Regions from separate parts of the Gordonia sp. JH63 genome, predicted to be linked through region 1. Evidence: predicted binding sites of a transcription regulator. Region 1 holds the regulator's gene; each other region holds the start of a gene.

Evidence for each region. The regulator LexA, encoded in region 1, represses DNA repair genes until DNA is damaged. The targets are predictions, from matches to a motif close to CGAACANNTGTTCG.
Region 2: a site for LexA is predicted at 1,844-1,857, ahead of GR168_RS21780 (HNH endonuclease signature motif containing protein). Genes of this name have one in related genera too.
Region 3: a site for LexA is predicted at 2,278-2,291, ahead of GR168_RS09590 (HNH endonuclease signature motif containing protein). Genes of this name have one in related genera too.
Region 4: a site for LexA is predicted at 2,179-2,192, ahead of GR168_RS14540 (SAV_6107 family HEPN domain-containing protein). Genes of this name have one in related genera too.

Annotation. Positions count from the first base shown of each region.
Region 1 is NZ_CP047235.1:2,315,401-2,319,670, forward strand. Features, by position in the region: gene GR168_RS10485 (putative PEP-binding protein) at 1-1,510, shown strand, start outside; gene lexA (transcriptional repressor LexA) at 1,488-2,192, opposite strand; gene GR168_RS10495 (LysM peptidoglycan-binding domain-containing protein) at 2,417-2,956, shown strand; gene nrdR (transcriptional regulator NrdR) at 3,056-3,556, shown strand; gene hrpA (ATP-dependent RNA helicase HrpA) at 3,530-4,270, opposite strand, start outside.
Region 2 is NZ_CP047235.1:4,911,385-4,915,654, forward strand. Features, by position in the region: gene GR168_RS21780 (HNH endonuclease signature motif containing protein) at 140-1,813, opposite strand; gene GR168_RS21785 (acyl-CoA dehydrogenase family protein) at 2,253-3,329, opposite strand; gene GR168_RS21790 (acyl-CoA dehydrogenase family protein) at 3,338-4,270, opposite strand, start outside.
Region 3 is NZ_CP047235.1:2,130,057-2,134,326, forward strand. Features, by position in the region: gene GR168_RS09565 (arsenate reductase ArsC) at 1-94, shown strand, start outside; gene GR168_RS09570 (arsenate reductase ArsC) at 136-561, shown strand; gene GR168_RS09575 (low molecular weight phosphatase family protein) at 558-968, shown strand; gene GR168_RS09580 (ArsI/CadI family heavy metal resistance metalloenzyme) at 992-1,477, opposite strand; gene GR168_RS09585 (Rv2640c family ArsR-like transcriptional regulator) at 1,577-1,939, shown strand; gene GR168_RS09590 (HNH endonuclease signature motif containing protein) at 2,306-4,009, shown strand; gene GR168_RS09595 (glycoside hydrolase family 13 protein) at 4,100-4,270, opposite strand, start outside.
Region 4 is NZ_CP047235.1:3,275,560-3,279,829, forward strand. Features, by position in the region: gene mraZ (division/cell wall cluster transcriptional repressor MraZ) at 50-490, opposite strand; gene GR168_RS14535 (DUF3040 domain-containing protein) at 1,029-1,430, opposite strand; gene GR168_RS14540 (SAV_6107 family HEPN domain-containing protein) at 1,597-2,070, opposite strand; gene GR168_RS14545 (N-acetyltransferase) at 2,436-3,110, shown strand; gene GR168_RS14550 (NAD(P)/FAD-dependent oxidoreductase) at 3,113-4,270, shown strand, end outside.

The DNA.
Region 1 (4,270 bases):
GCAGAACACCGGGGTGACGGCCGAGGTGCTCGCCGCGACGGCGGGCCTGGCCGAGGACCGCGGCTGGATCGGTGCCGCGACCGCGCTCATCGGCAAGGGCGCCCCCGCCGAGGCCGCTGCCGTCGCGGCCACCGAACAGTTCGCGGCGGTGTTCACCAAGCTCGGCGGACTGATGGCCGAGCGGGTCACCGATCTCAACGACGTGCGCGACCGGGTCCTCGCCGAACTGCTCGGCCTACCCGAACCTGGTGTGCCCACTCCGGAGGTGCCGTCGGTCCTGCTCGCCGACGACCTCGCGCCCGCCGACACCGCGGGCCTCGACCCCACGAGCACCATCGCCCTCGTCACCCGCCTCGGCGGACCGACCAGCCACACCGCGATCATCGCGCGCCAGCTGGGGATCCCGTGCGTGGTGGCGGTGGCCGACCTGGACGAGATCGAGCCCGGCACAACCGTTCTCGTCGACGGCAGCACCGGGCGGATCGAGGTGGAGCCCGATGCGGAGGCGGCCCGGGCTCGCGTCGACGAGGATCGGCGGCATGCCGCACTCGTCGCCGGCTGGACCGGTCCGGGGCAGACCGCCGACGGGGTGGCCGTGGCGGTGCTCGCCAACGTCGCCGACGGATCGTCGGCACGCGCCGCGGCCGGGTACCCCGTCGAGGGCGTCGGGCTCTTCCGCACCGAACTCGCGTTCCTCGAGCGTGCCGACGAACCGTCGGTGGACGAGCAGGCCGCGATCTACCGGGAGGTGCTCGATGCGTTCGACGGGCAGAAGGTGGTCATCCGCACCCTCGACGCCGGGTCCGACAAACCGCTCCGGTTCGTGACCCATCCCGACGAATCGAACCCAGCGCTCGGCGTGCGGGGCGATCGGATCGCGCTGGCGCACCCCGAGATCCGCGCGCATCAGCTCGACGCGATCGCGCAGGCCGCGTCGGGGTCGGCCGTCGCGCCGTGGGTCATGGCGCCGATGATCGCCTCGCCGGCGGAGGCGCGCACCTTCGCCGCCGAGGTCCGCGGCCGTGGTCTGGTCGCCGGGGTGATGATCGAGGTGCCCGCGGCGGCGATCCTGGCCGAAGCCGTCCTCGCCGAGGTGGACTTCGTATCCATCGGCACCAACGATCTGACCCAGTACACGATGGCGGCCGACCGGATGTCGGCCGATCTCGCCGGACTGACCGACCCGTGGCAACCGGCCGTGTTGAGCCTCATCGCGGGTGTCGCGGCAGCGGGTGCACGTCAGGGAAAGCCGGTCGGGGTGTGCGGCGAGGCCGCCGCCGATCCGAACCTCGCCTGCGTGCTCGTCGGTCTCGGGGTCACCTCGCTGTCCAGCGCGCCGGCTGCTGCCGCGGCCGTGGGGGCCCGGCTCGGCGAGGTGTCCGCACCGGACTGCCGGGCCGCCGCCGAGGCTGCCCTGGCCACCTCGGACCCCGCCGCGGCGCGCGAGGCTGCCGCGGCGGTGCTCGACGGTTCGGTCGGTGGAGAGGTCAGACTCGCCGCATCACGGTGACGACCTTGCCGAGGATGACGGCATCGTTGCCCGGGATCGGATCGAACAGTTCGTTGTGCGGCATGAGCCAGACGTTGGGGCCCTGACGCTTGAAGGTCTTCACGGTGGCCTCGCCGTCGATCATGGCCGCGACGATGTCGCCGTTGTCGGCGACGTTCTGCTGCCGGACCACGACCCAGTCGCCGTCGCAGATCGCGGCGTCGATCATCGACTCGCCGACGACGCGCAACAGGAAGAGAGATCCCTCGCCGACCAGCTCACGGGGCAGCGGGAAGACGTCCTCGACGGCCTCCTCGGCCAGGATCGGACCGCCGGCCGCGATTCGGCCGAGAACCGGCACGAAGGTCGGCTCGGGCAGCTGACCGGCCGACGGGGTGTCCGGCGACGGGGTGTCACTCGGGGCGATGTTGACCGCACGGGGACGGTTCGCGTCGCGCTTGAGCAGCCCCTTGCGTTCCAGCGTCCGCAACTGATGGGCCACCGACGACGTCGAGGCCAGGCCGACCTCGTCGCCGATCTCCCGGATGCTCGGCGGATAACCGCGCTCGCGCACCGAGCGGCGGATCACCTCCAGGACCCCGGCCTGTCGCGGGGTGAGTGAGGCCTCGGCGGCGGCGGCGTCGAACGGGGCCTCGTCGTCGGCGCCCCGCGCTCGGCCGCGCCTATCGCCGGTGTCACTCATGTTCGGTTCCTCTCGTCTTCGGAACGTGCTGGTAGATGGCTTGCGCCGGGTCCGAGCCTAGCGGAGTGCGACCGGCACCTCAAACATTTGTTCGATGTGTCGCGAGACTTTGTCGGGACGTCGTGCTACAAATTCGAACATCAGTGCATCGAACATCTGATCGATGTTCGAACACCGACCGCCACACCCCGCACGATCCAGACACCAGAACACCGGAGGGCACCATGCGCACCGCCACTCTCGTCGCTCCCGTCCGCACCGACCGTCCCGACGCTGTCCGGCCCCCCACCGACCGCGCCGATCGGGTCCGGACGCGCGCCCCGCTGTCCGACGGCGGCCGCCCGATAGACAACCGGCCGGCCGGCACCCGACCGCGGGGTGCGTCGCCGGTGACCCCGCGGGTGGGCGGTACCCACTGTGGTTCTTCGGTCGGGGTGCGCGGGCGTGGCCCGGTCGGACCCGACGCGGCGGTGTTCCGTCGCCGCCGCCGCACCGCGGTCGCGCTCCTCGCCGGCGTCGGGCTGGCGTTCGTCGTGTGGGTGTTCGGTGTCGTGGGCCAGAACTACTCGGACTCGCTGACCCCGTCCGCCGTGAGTGCCGAGGTCGTCCACGTGCGCTCGGGGGACTCGCTCAGCTCGATCGCCGGCCGGGTGGCACCCGAGATGCCGCGCGAGGTCGTGATCGACGAGATCGTCGCGATGAACGATCTGGGGTCGAGCGCGCTGCAGGTGGGCCAGCCCCTGCTCACCCCCCGGTACCGCTGAGGCCGGGCGGTATCCTCGATGTCACAGGGGCCGGCCGACAAGCGGCGGGGCGCACGCTTCGGGTGCGTTCCAGCGTCCCGCGACCTGCGTGAGGACACGATGCGCTGCCCCTTCTGCAAGAACGACGACACCAAGGTCATCGACTCGCGTGTCGCAGATGAAGGGCAGGCCATCCGCCGCCGTCGCTCCTGTGTGGAGTGCGGTCGCCGGTTCTCGACCGTGGAGAGCGCCGTGCTCGCGGTGGTCAAACGCAACGGCGTGACCGAACCATTCAGCCGGGAGAAGGTCATGCGCGGCGTGCGGCGAGCCTGTCAGGGCCGCCACGTCGCCGAGGACGCGCTCGCGCAACTCGCCCAGCAGGTCGAGGACACGGTGCGCGCCAGTGGATCGGCCGAGATCCCCAGCAACGAGGTCGGACTCGCCATCCTGGGTCCGCTCCGCGATCTCGACGAGGTGGCGTATCTGCGCTTCGCCTCGGTGTACCGGTCGTTCGACTCGGTGGAGGACTTCCAGCGCGAGATCGACGACCTGAAGGCGGCATCGGGATCCGGGAGCGCGCTCGCCGAACCCGTGTCAGCCGAGTCGGTCCAGAGCTCGTAGGACCCGTTTCTCCGACACCGGGAACGCGGTGCCGAGACGCTGGGCGAACAGCCCCACGCGCAACTCCTCGACGAGCCACTGCGCTTCGTCGTCGACCACCGCCCGCCGGTGCTCGGGTACCTGTTCGATGCGCTGGGCCCACCGTTCGACGACGCGATCGACGGCGGCCACCCCGGCCTGGTCGCGTGCTGCGGACGCGGGTAGTGCCTCCAGACGTGCTTGCGCGCCGTCGAGATAGCGCGGCAGATTCTCCAGGTGGCGTCGCGCGGTGGCCGCCACGAATCCGTCGAACACGAGGTGGGCGACCTGTTCGGCGACGTCGTCGGCAGCCAGCGAACCGGCGTGCCGGTCGATCGCCGCCCGCAGCGGGGACATCCGTTCGAGGGCTGCGACGGCCAGCGAGAAGTAGTCCGGTGCGGCCGCGGCGACCCGTGGCCGGATCCGTTCGAGCAGCGCCGAGAAGGACTGTGGTGAGCGAACCGCGGCGAGCTCTGCGTCGTCGATGTCGGCGACCGTGTCCCGAATGGCCCGTCGGGTGCAGTCGGCGAGCAGTGCCTCGGTGGTCGAGTACGGGCTCTGGCTCAGGGCGAGTCGTTCGACCGGACTCAGCGAGCCGGCGATCCGCTTGTGCAGCGGAGGTATCGCGAGGTCGAGGAGGGCGACGATCCCGCGTCGCAGGAGGCGGTCTCGTGTCTCCGGGCTAGCCGCATCGAC
Region 2 (4,270 bases), 2.6 Mb from region 1:
CACTGATCAGTTCACCGCATTTCGCACTCAGGTCACCGTTCGCCGTCCCGATGGGGTCGACCGAACGGCGATCTCGTGGCGACAGGCTACCAAGTCTGACAACTCGCGTCATCAGATTGGAGCCCCACGTGCTCTCGGGTCAGTACGGCGGTGGGTCGATGCGGTCGAGTTCTTCGCGGGCTCGTTTGTTTCGGGCGCGTTCTTGTCGCCGGCGGGCCAGTTTGGCGTCCAGTCGGCTGTGTGTGCGCTCCGGGTTGTCGGAGGCGATGACCCGTGGTGTGGGTGGGGCTTGGGCGGCTTGCTCGAACCGGATCCGCCGAAGGTTCGGGAAGGTGTCTTCCAGCGTCTCGGCGTCGCCGGGCAGAGTGACCCCTTCGGGCGTTTCGTATTCGGTGACCAGGCGACCGTCGTCGTCGCGGTACTGCACATCAACCCAGTCCCCGTGGGTCTTGAAGAGGTGACTGGGGCGGCATTTGGTGTTGAGGTTCTCACTCGACGTCGCCCCACCCCGGGCGGGGTCGGTGTGGTCGTACTCGGTGACATGGTCGAGATCGCACGCGAATGCCGAACGGGTACAGCCGGGTTCGGTGCAATACCCGTCCCGCACCCGCACGAAATCAGCACACGACGCGGTGGGCCGATACCCGTTGCCGGGATGGGTCGCCGGATACACCACCGCCACACCCGCGGCGGTGACATCGGTCGAGTCGCCGAAGTGGGTTGCGGTGGAATGCTTCTCGCTGTCGGCTCGGGTGTCCTCGGCTGGTGCCGGGCGTTGGGCGGTCCGCCGCTGGTCATCGTCATTGGTGCTGGGGGCGACGTAGGTGGGTTGGGTGCGGGCGGGGGTGACCGGGGACAGCGTGGCGTCCGGGCGGGCGGCGAGGTCACGGACATGCTCATCGCTGATGATGCCGTGTTCGTCGAGAAACCCCACCCCGGGTGCCCCGGCCAGGGTCGCGGCATCGGTCACCACATGGATCACGACCTCGGCGCGGACCGCGTCGAGGACGCTTTGCGGGTCTGGGATGTCGGCAGTGCACGGCTGTTCATCGTCGCACTGGCAGTCGAAGCTGGTGCGGGTCAACAGCGCGAACATCGCATCGGATCGTCGTATCCCCTGGGTGCGGCCATCCCGCTGACAGACCGAGTCGGCGAGGATGGCGACGGCTTTGGCCGAGATCCGCACGTTTTCCGCCGACATCACGGCGGTGAGTTCGGCGGTGCCGTCGGGCAGTTCGTGGGTCCACACCCCACGCTGATCCATCGCGTCTTGGCGGCGTTGCCGTACCGCGTCGGGGTCGTGGCGGAACACGAGGCGGTCGACCATGTCCCGCAGCCGCGCCCGATCCCACACCCCTTTCCGGCGACGCACCGTGTCGGCGATCTCGGCATCCAACGCGGGGGTGATCGGGTCATCGGTGGGGATCAGTTCGGTGCGGGAGATGACCAACCGGATCTGCCACTGCGACAGGACCCCGTCACGCAGGGTGTCGGCAACCTCGGGGAGCCGATCCCGCAGCGCGATCGCCTCATCGATCAGGGTTTCGGCGTGCCGGCGGGACACCCCGGCCTGGCGGGCGATGCGGGCCGCGCAATCGGCATGGCCGTCCATCACGAACCCGGACGCGCTGGTGGTGATCAGGCGGTCGGTCATCGCCGCGATCGTCTGATAGCGGTGCCAGGCGAGGTAGGACTCGCCGCGCCGGGTGGCGTCGAGGCCGGCCATCAACAACACCATGTCGGTCTCGGCGGCGTGGGCAGGATCGACCCCGGCGACGAACTGGCCCGGTAGATCGGTCCAAGCCTTCACCACGCCCCCCGACGCCTGTCCACTCACCCGCTGCGACCAGGTGATCCGTTGAAAAACAATGTAAACCCGGCCACCGACAATTCCGGTTGAGTCTCCACAGGAGTGACATCGTTGTCGACGAAATGGGCTCTGGGCGTTGCGGTATGGTGCCGTCCGGGTTGGCGATGGCTGAGTTCGTCGGGTTGCCAGGTGGTTTCGACACGGCGACTCGCCTAGCGGCTCGTTGCCGGCTCAACCAGCGGGGGTGGGCGACTCGCCTAGCGGCTCGTTGCCGGCTCAACCGGCGGAGGTGTGCCAGCTCAACCAGCGCGGGGAGGGGCGCCTCGCTCCGCTCGGGGCCGGCTCGACCAGCGACGGATTTCGCGGCTGCGCGCCGAGCGCTCCGCAGGTCAGCGACGACGACTAGGCCGAACGCGCCGATCCGGAACCGCTCCGCCGGCGCTCACACCGACGCCGCGCGGGCCCGTCCGAGCATGGCGCGCGCGACGGTGTCGACGTGCACGCCCTCGTCCTGGAACAACAACTGGTCGGTCTTGGCCCGCCGGAAGTGGTGATGCAGCGGGTGCTCCCACGTGAACCCGATCCCGCCGTGGATCTGGATGGCCTCCTCCGCGGCGTACATGGCGGCCCGCGAGGCCAGCACGCGAGCCGACGCGGCCCGCTCGGCCAGATCCGCGTCGTCGAAGCGGTCGACATCCGCGGCGTCGAGGACCGTCGCCTCGGCGAGCTCGGTGGCCACGAGCATGTCGACGAGGCGGTGTTTGAGCGCCTGGAAGGATCCGATCGTGCGACCGAACTGCTGCCGCGTCTTCGCGTACCCCACCGTCATCTCGAGGCACCGGCGGGCGATACCCACCTGCTCGGCAGCCAGGGCGATCATCAGCAGCGACCGCACCCGGCGCAGCCGCGCCTCGAGTTCCGGCCCCGACACCCGGGTCGCCTCGACACCGGTGAACTCGACAGTCGCGAACTCTCGTGTGAGATCCAGGCTTTCACGCTGGTGGCGGCCGATGCCGGCAGCGCCACCGTCGACGACGGCGAGTTCCACACCGGACGCGGTGTGCGCGACGACCACGAGCACGTCGGCCGACGCCGCGTCGAGGACGACGTCCTGCCGTCCGTTCAGGACAAGCGTTCCCTCATCGGTGACCTCCGCACCGATCGACGAGGAGACCACGGCGGGGCCGCAGACGAGCGCGGCGCGCCGCTCCCCGGACGCGATGGCCGGCAGGTGTGCCCGTCGCCCCTCGTCGTCGGCGGCATGGAGCAGGGTGAGGCCGGCCATGATCACCGACGAGAGGTACGGCGAGGAACCGAGACAGCGACCGTGGGCGGTCATCACGACCGACGCGTCCTTCACCCCGTACCCGGCCCCGCCCAGATCCTCCGGAAACGGGATCTCGGTCAGTCCGAGTTCCCGAATCGACGGCCAGACATCCTGCGCCGGAGCGTGTTCCGACCACGCATCGGTGAGGGCGGCTTGCAGATCGCGCTGCTCCACGGTGAGTTCGATGGGCATGTGTACTCCTAGCGGGGTTCGCGCGGCAGTCCGAGGCCGCGTTCGCCGATGATGTTCCGTTGGATCTCGTCCGAGCCGCCCGCGATGCGGTACCCGGGTGCGCCGAGCAGATGCTCCGACCATGCGAACGTGTCGGGCTCGCCGGTGTCGGCGACGATCCGGTCGCCGAGGAACGACGCCGCGGCGTCGCCGACGCGCTTCAGGTTCTGCGTCCACACGAGTTTGCCGATGGAGCCCTCGACGCCCGGCACGGCACCCGCCCGTTCACGTTCGGCGTAGCGCGCCACCATGAGCGCCGCCGCCCGCTCGTAGATCGCGGCATCGCCGAGACGTTGCCGGGCCAGCGGGTCGTCGGACAGTCCGAGACGGTCGACGAGGCGGGCGAGGTCGACGCTGTTGCCGCCAGCACTGACGATCCCGGCGCTCGAGTTCCGCTCGAAACCGAGTGTGGTGAGCGCGACCTTCCATCCGTCGCCCTCGGCACCGACCCGCAGGGCGTCGGGCAGTTCGACGTCGGAGAGGAAGACCTCGTTGAACGTCGACCCACCGGACATCTGTCGGATCGGCCGCACCTCCACGCCGGGCGTGTCCATCGGGACCATGAATGCGGTCATGCCCTTGTGTTTCGGCGCCGACCGATCGGACCGGGCGATGAGCAGACCCCACTCGGAGAACTGCGCGCCAGAACTCCACACCTTCTGGCCGTTGATCCGCCAGGTGTCCCCACTCCGAACGGCTTTCGTCGACAAGCCGGCCAGGTCCGAACCCGCCCCGGGCTCGGAGAACAGTTGGCAGCACAGCTCGTCCGCGCGCAGGAAGGGGCGGACGAACCGCTCCCGCTGCTCGTCGGTCCCGAGTGCGTGCAGGGTCGGCGCCACCAGTTCGACTGTCACCAGGACGTTCTCGTGCCGGTCGGGGGCCTGGTACCCGCGTTCGAGGTT
Region 3 (4,270 bases), 190 kb from region 1:
GGGCCGCCCCCTCAACGAGGTTCGCGCGATCCGCGACGATCTCGATACCCGAGTTCGCGAGCTCTTGGTCGAGCTCGCGACCGAACGTGTGTGACTTTCCCGAGCTTCCACCATCCCCGAAAGGGCTTGTCTGTCATGTCTTCCTCTCGACCCAGCGTGCTGTTCGTGTGCGTCCACAACGCGGGCCGCTCGCAGATGGCCGCCGGTTTCCTCACCGCACTCGGCCACGACAGCGTCGAGGTCCGCTCCGCCGGATCCACACCCGCCGACTCGATCAACCCTGCTGCCATCGAGGCGATGGCTGAAGTTGGTATCGACATCTCTGACCAGTCACCCAAGATCCTCACCCCCGACGCCGTCGAATCCTCCGACGTCGTGATCACCATGGGCTGTGGCGATGCGTGCCCGGTATTCCCCGGCATCAGCTACCGCGACTGGGCCCTCGACGACCCAGCAGGTCAAGGCATTGACGCGGTCCGCCCGATCCGCGACCAGATCCGCAGGCTCGTCGAGGATCTGCTCGACGAACTCGCACCCGCCGACCAGCAGGCCGGCCGATGAACACGCCACCGCAGGTGCTGTTCGTGTGCGTGTCCAACCGCGGAAAATCGGTGATGGCCGAATATCTCACGCCCACGGTCACCCACGAGATCGCAGCATCATCGGCTGGAACCAGTGCGAAGATCGGCGGGCAGGTCAACGAACTGTCTGCCCAGGTGCTCGCCGAAGTCGGCGCCGATGTCGCCGGCCACCAGCCGCGGCAACTGACCGACGAACTGATGCAGGCTGCGGATCTCGTCGTGGTGGTCGGCACCGCCGAGGTCACGCCCCCGCCTGGTGTGGTCCTCGAAGTGTGGGACACCGATGAGCCCTCGCAGCGGGGCATCGACGGCGTCGAGCGGATGCGGCTGATCCGCGACGACATCACTCACCGCATTCGCGCTCTCGCCGACCGACTCACGCGGTAGGCGAGAACGCGACCCGCGGCTCGTCAGCAGCAGGCTGTGCGTGCCTCGGCCGGGTTGGCGGCGCTGCCGCCGCAGCACACCGAACCCGGTTCGGTGTCCTCAGTGGTGGTCTGTTCCAACAGTTTCGGGCTGGTCCCGAACGTGTCGGAATCAGCGAGCACGGTGTAGACCTCCCACTTCTCCTGCGCCGGGCCGGTCACCCACACCTTGTCCTGCGTCGCGAAACAACAGGTCGAGTTGATCTCCTCCTGGGTGAACAGGCCCTCCCCGGACAGCCGGGCGATCTCGGCGTGCACCTTCTCGCTGGATTCGACCTCGACACCGAGGTGGTTGATGGTGCCGCCCTGGCCCGGATTCTCCAGCAGCACCAGCTTCAACGGCGGCTCGACGACTGCGAAGTTGGCGTATCCCGGCTTGCGTTTGGCCGGGGTGGTGTTGAACAGCTTGGAGTAGAACTCGATTGCGGTATCGAGATCATCAACATTGAGCGCGAGCTGCATACGGGACATGGCCATCACCTTCACCTGTGAGACATATATCGAACTACGGTCACCCTGCAGGGTGCCTACCTTTTCGACATATGTCAAGTGACAGGGTATGGTCGGGGCATGCCGAAGACGTTGCCGATGGTCGACATCAGTGCCCCGATCTGCTGCGCCCCGGTATCGGCAGCCCCGCTCGATGACGACACCGCGCTCGAGATCGCGTTGCGGCTCAAGGCTCTTGCCGATCCCGTGCGCATCAAGCTCGTGTCGATCCTGCTCGCCGACACCGGTGACGGAATCTGCACCTGCGATCTCGCGACCGCGGTCGGCCTCACCGAGGCGACGACCAGCCATCACCTGGGTCAGCTCCGTAAGGCCGGCATGGTGAGCCCTGACCGCCGAGGAATGAACGTCTACTACCGCGCACAACCCGACTCGCTAGAAGCACTGCGCAACGTCCTCAGCGCCACCACCGGGTGCTGCTGAACCGGTGCAGACGTTGACGTCGCGGCATTCCACTAGCACCGCCAGAGCCCTGGACTGACGGGCGGGCTGAGGAAGTCACGACCACATAGCTTGCGTCAGGTCAGTCTCTCGCATAGGCGAGCGCGCACCCACCACCCTTGTGCACAACCGGACCGAGCCCACCAACAGTGCGGTGCCGCGACAGGCGGACATTGCACAGATGATCGGCTCCTCGACTGTCGTTCACAGCGAAGTGTCACCACCAAGACCACTCACACTGTCACCGATGTCCTGATGCGGAAGTGTCACCGATGTCCTGCGAGATAACATCCGGGACTTGGAAAAATCAAGCCTTGACTCGAACATATTTTCGAGTACGATGGTGTCATGTCATCGGGGGCGGGGGCCGGATCCACGGCGGTGGACCCATCACAGGAGTCCGTCGAACCGCGCTTTCGTCCCGACCATGAACTCTCCGCATCCGAACTCGTCGAGGTCCTCAACCACTGCGCGGGCTTGGCGGCAGCGTCCGCGCATCGAATGATGGTCGTTGCCAGCCTCATTCACGATGAACGCGAGATGGATTACGCGCAGCGCCGCGCCGAGACGCACAGCGGCGAACTCGACTCCATCGAAGCCTTCGAGCACCTATCAGCGCGAGTGGCCGCCGGCGAGAACCCCTACGAGCAGTTCGGGCCCAACGGTCTCGAACAAGCCATCGCCGAAGTCGGCGCCACCCTCACCGTGACACCGGCCGAGGCGAAAGACCTCATCGAGGCCGGCGACGCACTGCGCTACCGACTCTCCTTCACCGGGCACGCACTGGCGTGCGGTCGAATCGACAAGCGCCGCTTCCTCATCGCTCTCAAGCGCACCGATCTCATCACCGACGACGAAGAGATGCAGACCGTCGACGCCCATCTCGCCGAAGCGATCTTCGCCCGCCCACCGATGTCGACGGCCCGGTTCACCGCCATGGTCGATTCGATCGTCGCCAAGTGGGCACCCGACGCGATCCGCCGACGCAAGGAGCGAGTGAAGTCCGACCGCAAGGTGACGGTCACCCCCGATCGGTTCACGCCGGGGCAGTCCCGGATCTCCGGGACGCTGCCCGATGCTGATGCCGCCGAGTTCGACGCCCGCCTGACGGCGATGGCCACCGCGGTCCACGCCGGTGACCCTCGAAAGTTGGCCAATCGCCGGGTCGATGCCCTCAAAGCACTTTCGCGCGGCGAAGCCGCCATCACCTGCCTATGCGACGACTGTCGACCTGCCGCAACCGAACCCGACACAGCACCAGATTTCGACCCAGCGACAGTGGATACCGCCGAGCCGCCTGCACCAGCTGCTGAGATGGTGGATGCGGACACCTTCGTCGACCCGTCAGCCCCCGACACCGCTGCCGATGACCCGGCCGCGCCGACCGACTCGGCGTCGGACTCGCTGGCGCCGCGCGCGACCTTTCACATCGTGGTGAACCTGTCGACCCTGATCGGTCTCGACGACGATCCCGCGTTCCTCGACCGCCATGGCATCATCGACGCCGACACCGCGCGAGAACTCCTCGCCGAAGCGCGACGCACCTACATCCATCCCGCACCGACCCCCGCCGCGCCACTGGCATCGGCTCCCGAGGCAGACAGTTCGACAACGCGGTACACCCCGTCGAAGAAGCTGCAGGCGCTGGTGCGTGCCGGCGAACTGTGCTGCACCTTCCCCGGCTGCAACGCCCCGGTCTGGCAGATCGACCTCGACCACACCGAACCCTTCGATCACACCGACCCGCGGCGCGGTGGCCCGACCGATGCGCGCAACCTCAAACCGCTGTGCCGCTTCCATCACCGCATCAAGACCTTCACCAGCTGGCAGGACCACCAAGACGAATCCCGCACCGCCTGGTTCACCACACCCACCGGGCACATGTTCGTCGGCAACGCCTTCAGCGGACGCGACCTGTTCAACAAGCTCTTCCCCAGACGATCACCCGATCACCCCGCCCGCGACAGACTCACCAAGCAGCGCGACAACGACTTCCGACGCCACCAACGCGCCGAGAAGCGCTGGAACGACGCCAACCCGCCGCCCTTCTAGCAGCGTTTCACGATTGTCTTGCTTGCTATCGACGGCGGTGAGGTGCCTGCGTGCCCCTCACGTGGTCCGCGGCCGGCTGCCCGAGTTCAGTCACACCAGCCAGGCCGCTGCGTCCGGCGCCAGCATCCCGTCGACGAGAGGTGAACTGACGAGCAGCAATTCGCCGGGCGGAAGGGGCACCGGCTCATCGCCGGCGTTCAGCGCACAGACCAGCTGACCCTCGGAACGACGGAACGCCAGGCATCCCTCCGGCGCGCCGTA
Region 4 (4,270 bases), 960 kb from region 1:
GCTGTCGTTGGTGTTGCTGTCTCGGCGGTGTGGCGGGCCGGTCCTCCGGCTACAGCACCGCGTTCAGCGCGGCGGAGTTGGCGGCCGAGAAGTTCTCCTCGTGCCGCGTCTGGTACTCGTTCCATGCGGCCGAGTCCCAGATCTCGAGGTGATCGAAGCTGCCGAACACCACGCACTCCTTGGACAACCCCGCGTACACGCGATGGTCGCCGGACAGGCTGATCCTGCCCTGACCGTCCGGTCGCTGCTCTTCCGAACCGGCGAAGAACGTCCGCTGGAACGCGCGCAGATCAGGGTCGTTCCGAGACGCCTCGACGATCCGAGCGGCTATCGCGTCGAACTCTTCGGTCCGGTACACGGACAAGCTGTGATCTTGGCCTTTGGTGACCACTACCCCTCCTGCCAGTGCATCGCGGAACTTGGCGGGCAACGTGAGCCGCCCTTTGTCGTCCAATTTGGGCGTGTAGGTACCGACGAATCGCACGGACACGTCGACACCTCCTGCCCACCGGGTTCCGCGTCGTATCTCGCCTCACCCAGTGCTGCCACAGTACCCCACTTTCCACCACTTTCCACCCCCACCGCCCCCGCATTCACCCACTGACAGCAAATTCCCAGTTCAGGGAGCTCAAGTTGACAATGAACGCGCGTGTCCCCGGCGCGTCACGGGCCGAAAGAAGCGCATCAAGCGTGTGACCAGAGACACCGATGAGGTTCGAGAGGCGGGAAATCCAGGCATAGATCCTCTAGTGGGGCAAAGTGGGGCGTCCCGGTGGGGAGAAGTGGGGATCGCCGGTGGGGAGAAGTGGGGATGCCGGCAAAGAAGAGCGAGGACCGTCGACTGGGCGTCCGATCCCGTCGATCGTGCGCCCGAATCCGTCGGCCGTGCGCCCGAACCCGTTCAGCGTGCTCTGGAGAGCGATCGAGGACATGAAAGAGCCGCGTGCCCGAAGGCACGCGGCTCAGTCGTATGCGAAGTTGCGGGAGTCGGTCAGCCGATCGACGAACGCGGAGTCGGGATCAGCGGATCACTCCTGCTCGAACCGGCGATTGAATCGCTCCTCCATGCGCTCCGACAGCTTGCGCTTGGCGCCGGACGACCCCGGTTGCTTCTTGCCGGACCTGGTCGACGACGAGCCCGCCTCGGCGGTGTTGTTGTCTCCCCAGAGAGCGAAGAGGCCGGCCCCGAACATCACCAGGAAGCCCAGGAGGCTCACGATCGGGAATCCGCCGATGTTGATGTTGACGATGAGTCCGCCGACCAGCATCACCAGGCCGACGACGAAGACCGCTGCCGCCTGCAGGCGACGACGACCGCTCGACTTCCCAAGGCGCCGACGCTTGACACTGGACGCAAACTTGGGGTCTTCCGCGTACAGCGCGCTCTCGATCTGTTCGAGCATGCGTTGCTCGTGCTCCGAAAGTGGCACCGACCCTCCTTCTCACTGATCCGTGACGCCGACGAAGGTCACCCGCGACCGGAAAGGCGTCTGCGCCTATATCGTCCCATGATACGAGGTGAAATCGACCGCGACCACCATTACTCGCTGTTGCCGACGACCGGGCGGTGCCAGAAACCGCAAAGTGTGGCCGGATTCACGCCGTCGCGCCGATCTGCGGCGCTTCGGCACCGAGTTTTCCTTGCTCGTAGGCGATGACCATCGTCTCGACCCGACGCAGGAAGTCGAGGACGAGCAGCCGCATGCCGGCGACGCTGTCGGGGTCGATCGTGCGGATGATCCCGGACTCGATCTTCATCCGAACCGGCGACAGCGCGGCGAACCGGGCGGCGATCGGCGCCAGCTCGGGGGCGACCACACCGATGCGGGTCCAGGCGTTCGACGTCCTGCGCCGCACGGTCCCGACCGGTTCGTGCACGGCAAGGGCCGCGCCCGAGGCGCGGAGTGCGACGAGGTACAGCTGGCGGAACCGCTCGACGTCGTCGTCGACGCCGTCGGCATTGTCGAAGAGCACGTGTGCGCGCTCGAGGAGATCGCGCGCTCGACCGACCATCACCGGGTCGACGGGCGCCGCGTGGGTGAGAGCCGTGGCGCTGCGGTGTCTGGCCATGTCGTCCTCCTCGTGCGTATGGGCTGTGTCCGGCGGCAGACGCTTCCCTCGTCCGCCGCCGGACCGTGTCGTCGGATGAACGCGAACAGCTTGCGGAGGCACATTCATCGAACATCCGTTCGACACGTTCAATATAGCTATCCCGGCGTCGGCGTTCAAGACATCTGTGACCCGAAACCCCCGCCGGGGAGTACAACGCCACCACCTGCGGGCCGATTCCTGCCGAGTGTGCATCATCGATAGGACAATTCCCGGAAGTGGCCTGCGACGCGATGCCCCCGGCAGAGGGCGGCCCGCCCCAGCGGCAGCCGACCTCGTCCGCAGGTCGACGACGCAGGACGAACGATGCAGAGAACGGAAATCCGTTGACCATCCGCCTGGTGAGCCTGAGTGGCCAGGACGCCCGGGCCTGGCTCGAGCCGGCCCTGGAGATCTACGTGACCGCGATGAATTATCCGCGCGGTACGGAGATCCATCGGGCCGGGCTCTGGCGCGAACACATCGCGCGGCCCGGATGGCGTGCGGTGGGCGCGGTCGAGACGGTGACCCCATACGAGGCGCGGACCATGCCGGCCGCGCGGCGCCGGGTCGGTCCACCGGTCGGCTTCGGACCCGACGACCTGCTCGTCGGCATCGCCTACGGCTACACCGGCGCGACCGGTCAGTGGTGGAACCAGCAGCTGCGGCTCGGACTCCGCCAGACGGGCCGACCGCCCGAGACGGTCGAGGCGATCGCGCGCGATTACTTCGAGCTCACCGAGCTGCACGTCCACCCGACCGCCCAGGGCCGTGGGATCGGACAGGCGCTCCTCGCCCGGCTGCTGGCCGATCGGCCCGAACGCCATGTGCTGCTGTCGACCCCGGAGATCCCCGCCGAGGACAACCGCGCGTGGTCGTTGTACCGGCGGATGGGTTTCACCGACGTCCTGCGCCACTTCACCTTCACCGGCGATCCGCGTCCGTTCGCGTTCCTCGGCCGTCCGCTCCCCCTGAAACTGCAACCCCCGGCCGCCGCCCGCCGCGCCGGTACCGGGAGCTGACGATGCACGGCACCCGGCGTGACGCCGTCGTCATCGGCGCGGGCCACAACGGCCTGATCGCCGCGGCCTACCTGGCACAGGCCGGACGGGATGTGGAGGTACTCGAGCGGGACGACATCCCCGGCGGCGCGGTCTCCACCGTCGAACGGTTCCCCGGCCATCGGGTCGACCGGGGGTCGTCGTCGCATCTGATGATCCGTCACTCCCCCGTCCTCGACGACCTCGACCTCGCCGCGCACGGCCTGCGCTACGTCGACTGCGATCCGTGGGCGTTCGTCCCGGCCACCGCGACCGCCCCGCCGATCGTCTTCCGCACCGACCTCGACGCGACGTGTGCTTCCATCGAGAACGCCTGCGGTGCAGCCGATGCCGCCGCATATCGACGGTTCGTGGAGACGTGGACGCCGCGGGCGCGGGCGGTCATGGATGCGTTCTACCAACCCGCGACGATGGGGAAGTTCGGCCGGGCCTTCGGCGGGCTCGGCGGCACCGCCGCCACGGCACGCACGGGGTTGTTCGGCCGGCGCGGCGGCCGGGTGCTGAACCTGACCGCCGAGTTGATGGCCTCCGGCGATTCCCTCCTCGACGAGTATTTCGAGTCCGAACAGCTCAAGGCCGGACTCGCGTGGTTCGGCGCCCAGTCCGGACCGCCCATGAGCGCACCGGGCACGGCGCCGATGATCGGATTCGCCGCACTCATGCACCGAATCCCGCCCGGACGCGCGATCGGGGGCAGCGGCGCCCTCACCGAGGCCCTCGTGCACCGAATCCACCAGGACGGCGGCCGTGTCTCCTGCGGCGACCCCGCGGTCTCCGTCGCCCGCTGCGGCGACCACTGGCGGGTGCTCACCGGCACGGGTCAATCCCGTTGTGCCGCAACAGTCATCCACGCCTGCCACGTGCTCACCACGCTCGACCTCCTCGCCGCCGGCGGTTTCGACGCGGGCGTCATCGACCGCTGGCGACGCGCCATCGTCGTGGGCAGCGGGATCGGGATGGCGGTTCGCCTGGGGACGACCGGCCTGCCCGACTACCAGGGGCTGCCCGGCGACCTGCCCGAGCACGGCGTCCATTCGGCTCTCGGACTGCTGGTCACCGACCGCGCCCACCTCACCCGAGCCCATGCCGCGGCGTCGGTGGGCGAGCTCCCGCCGCGCCCG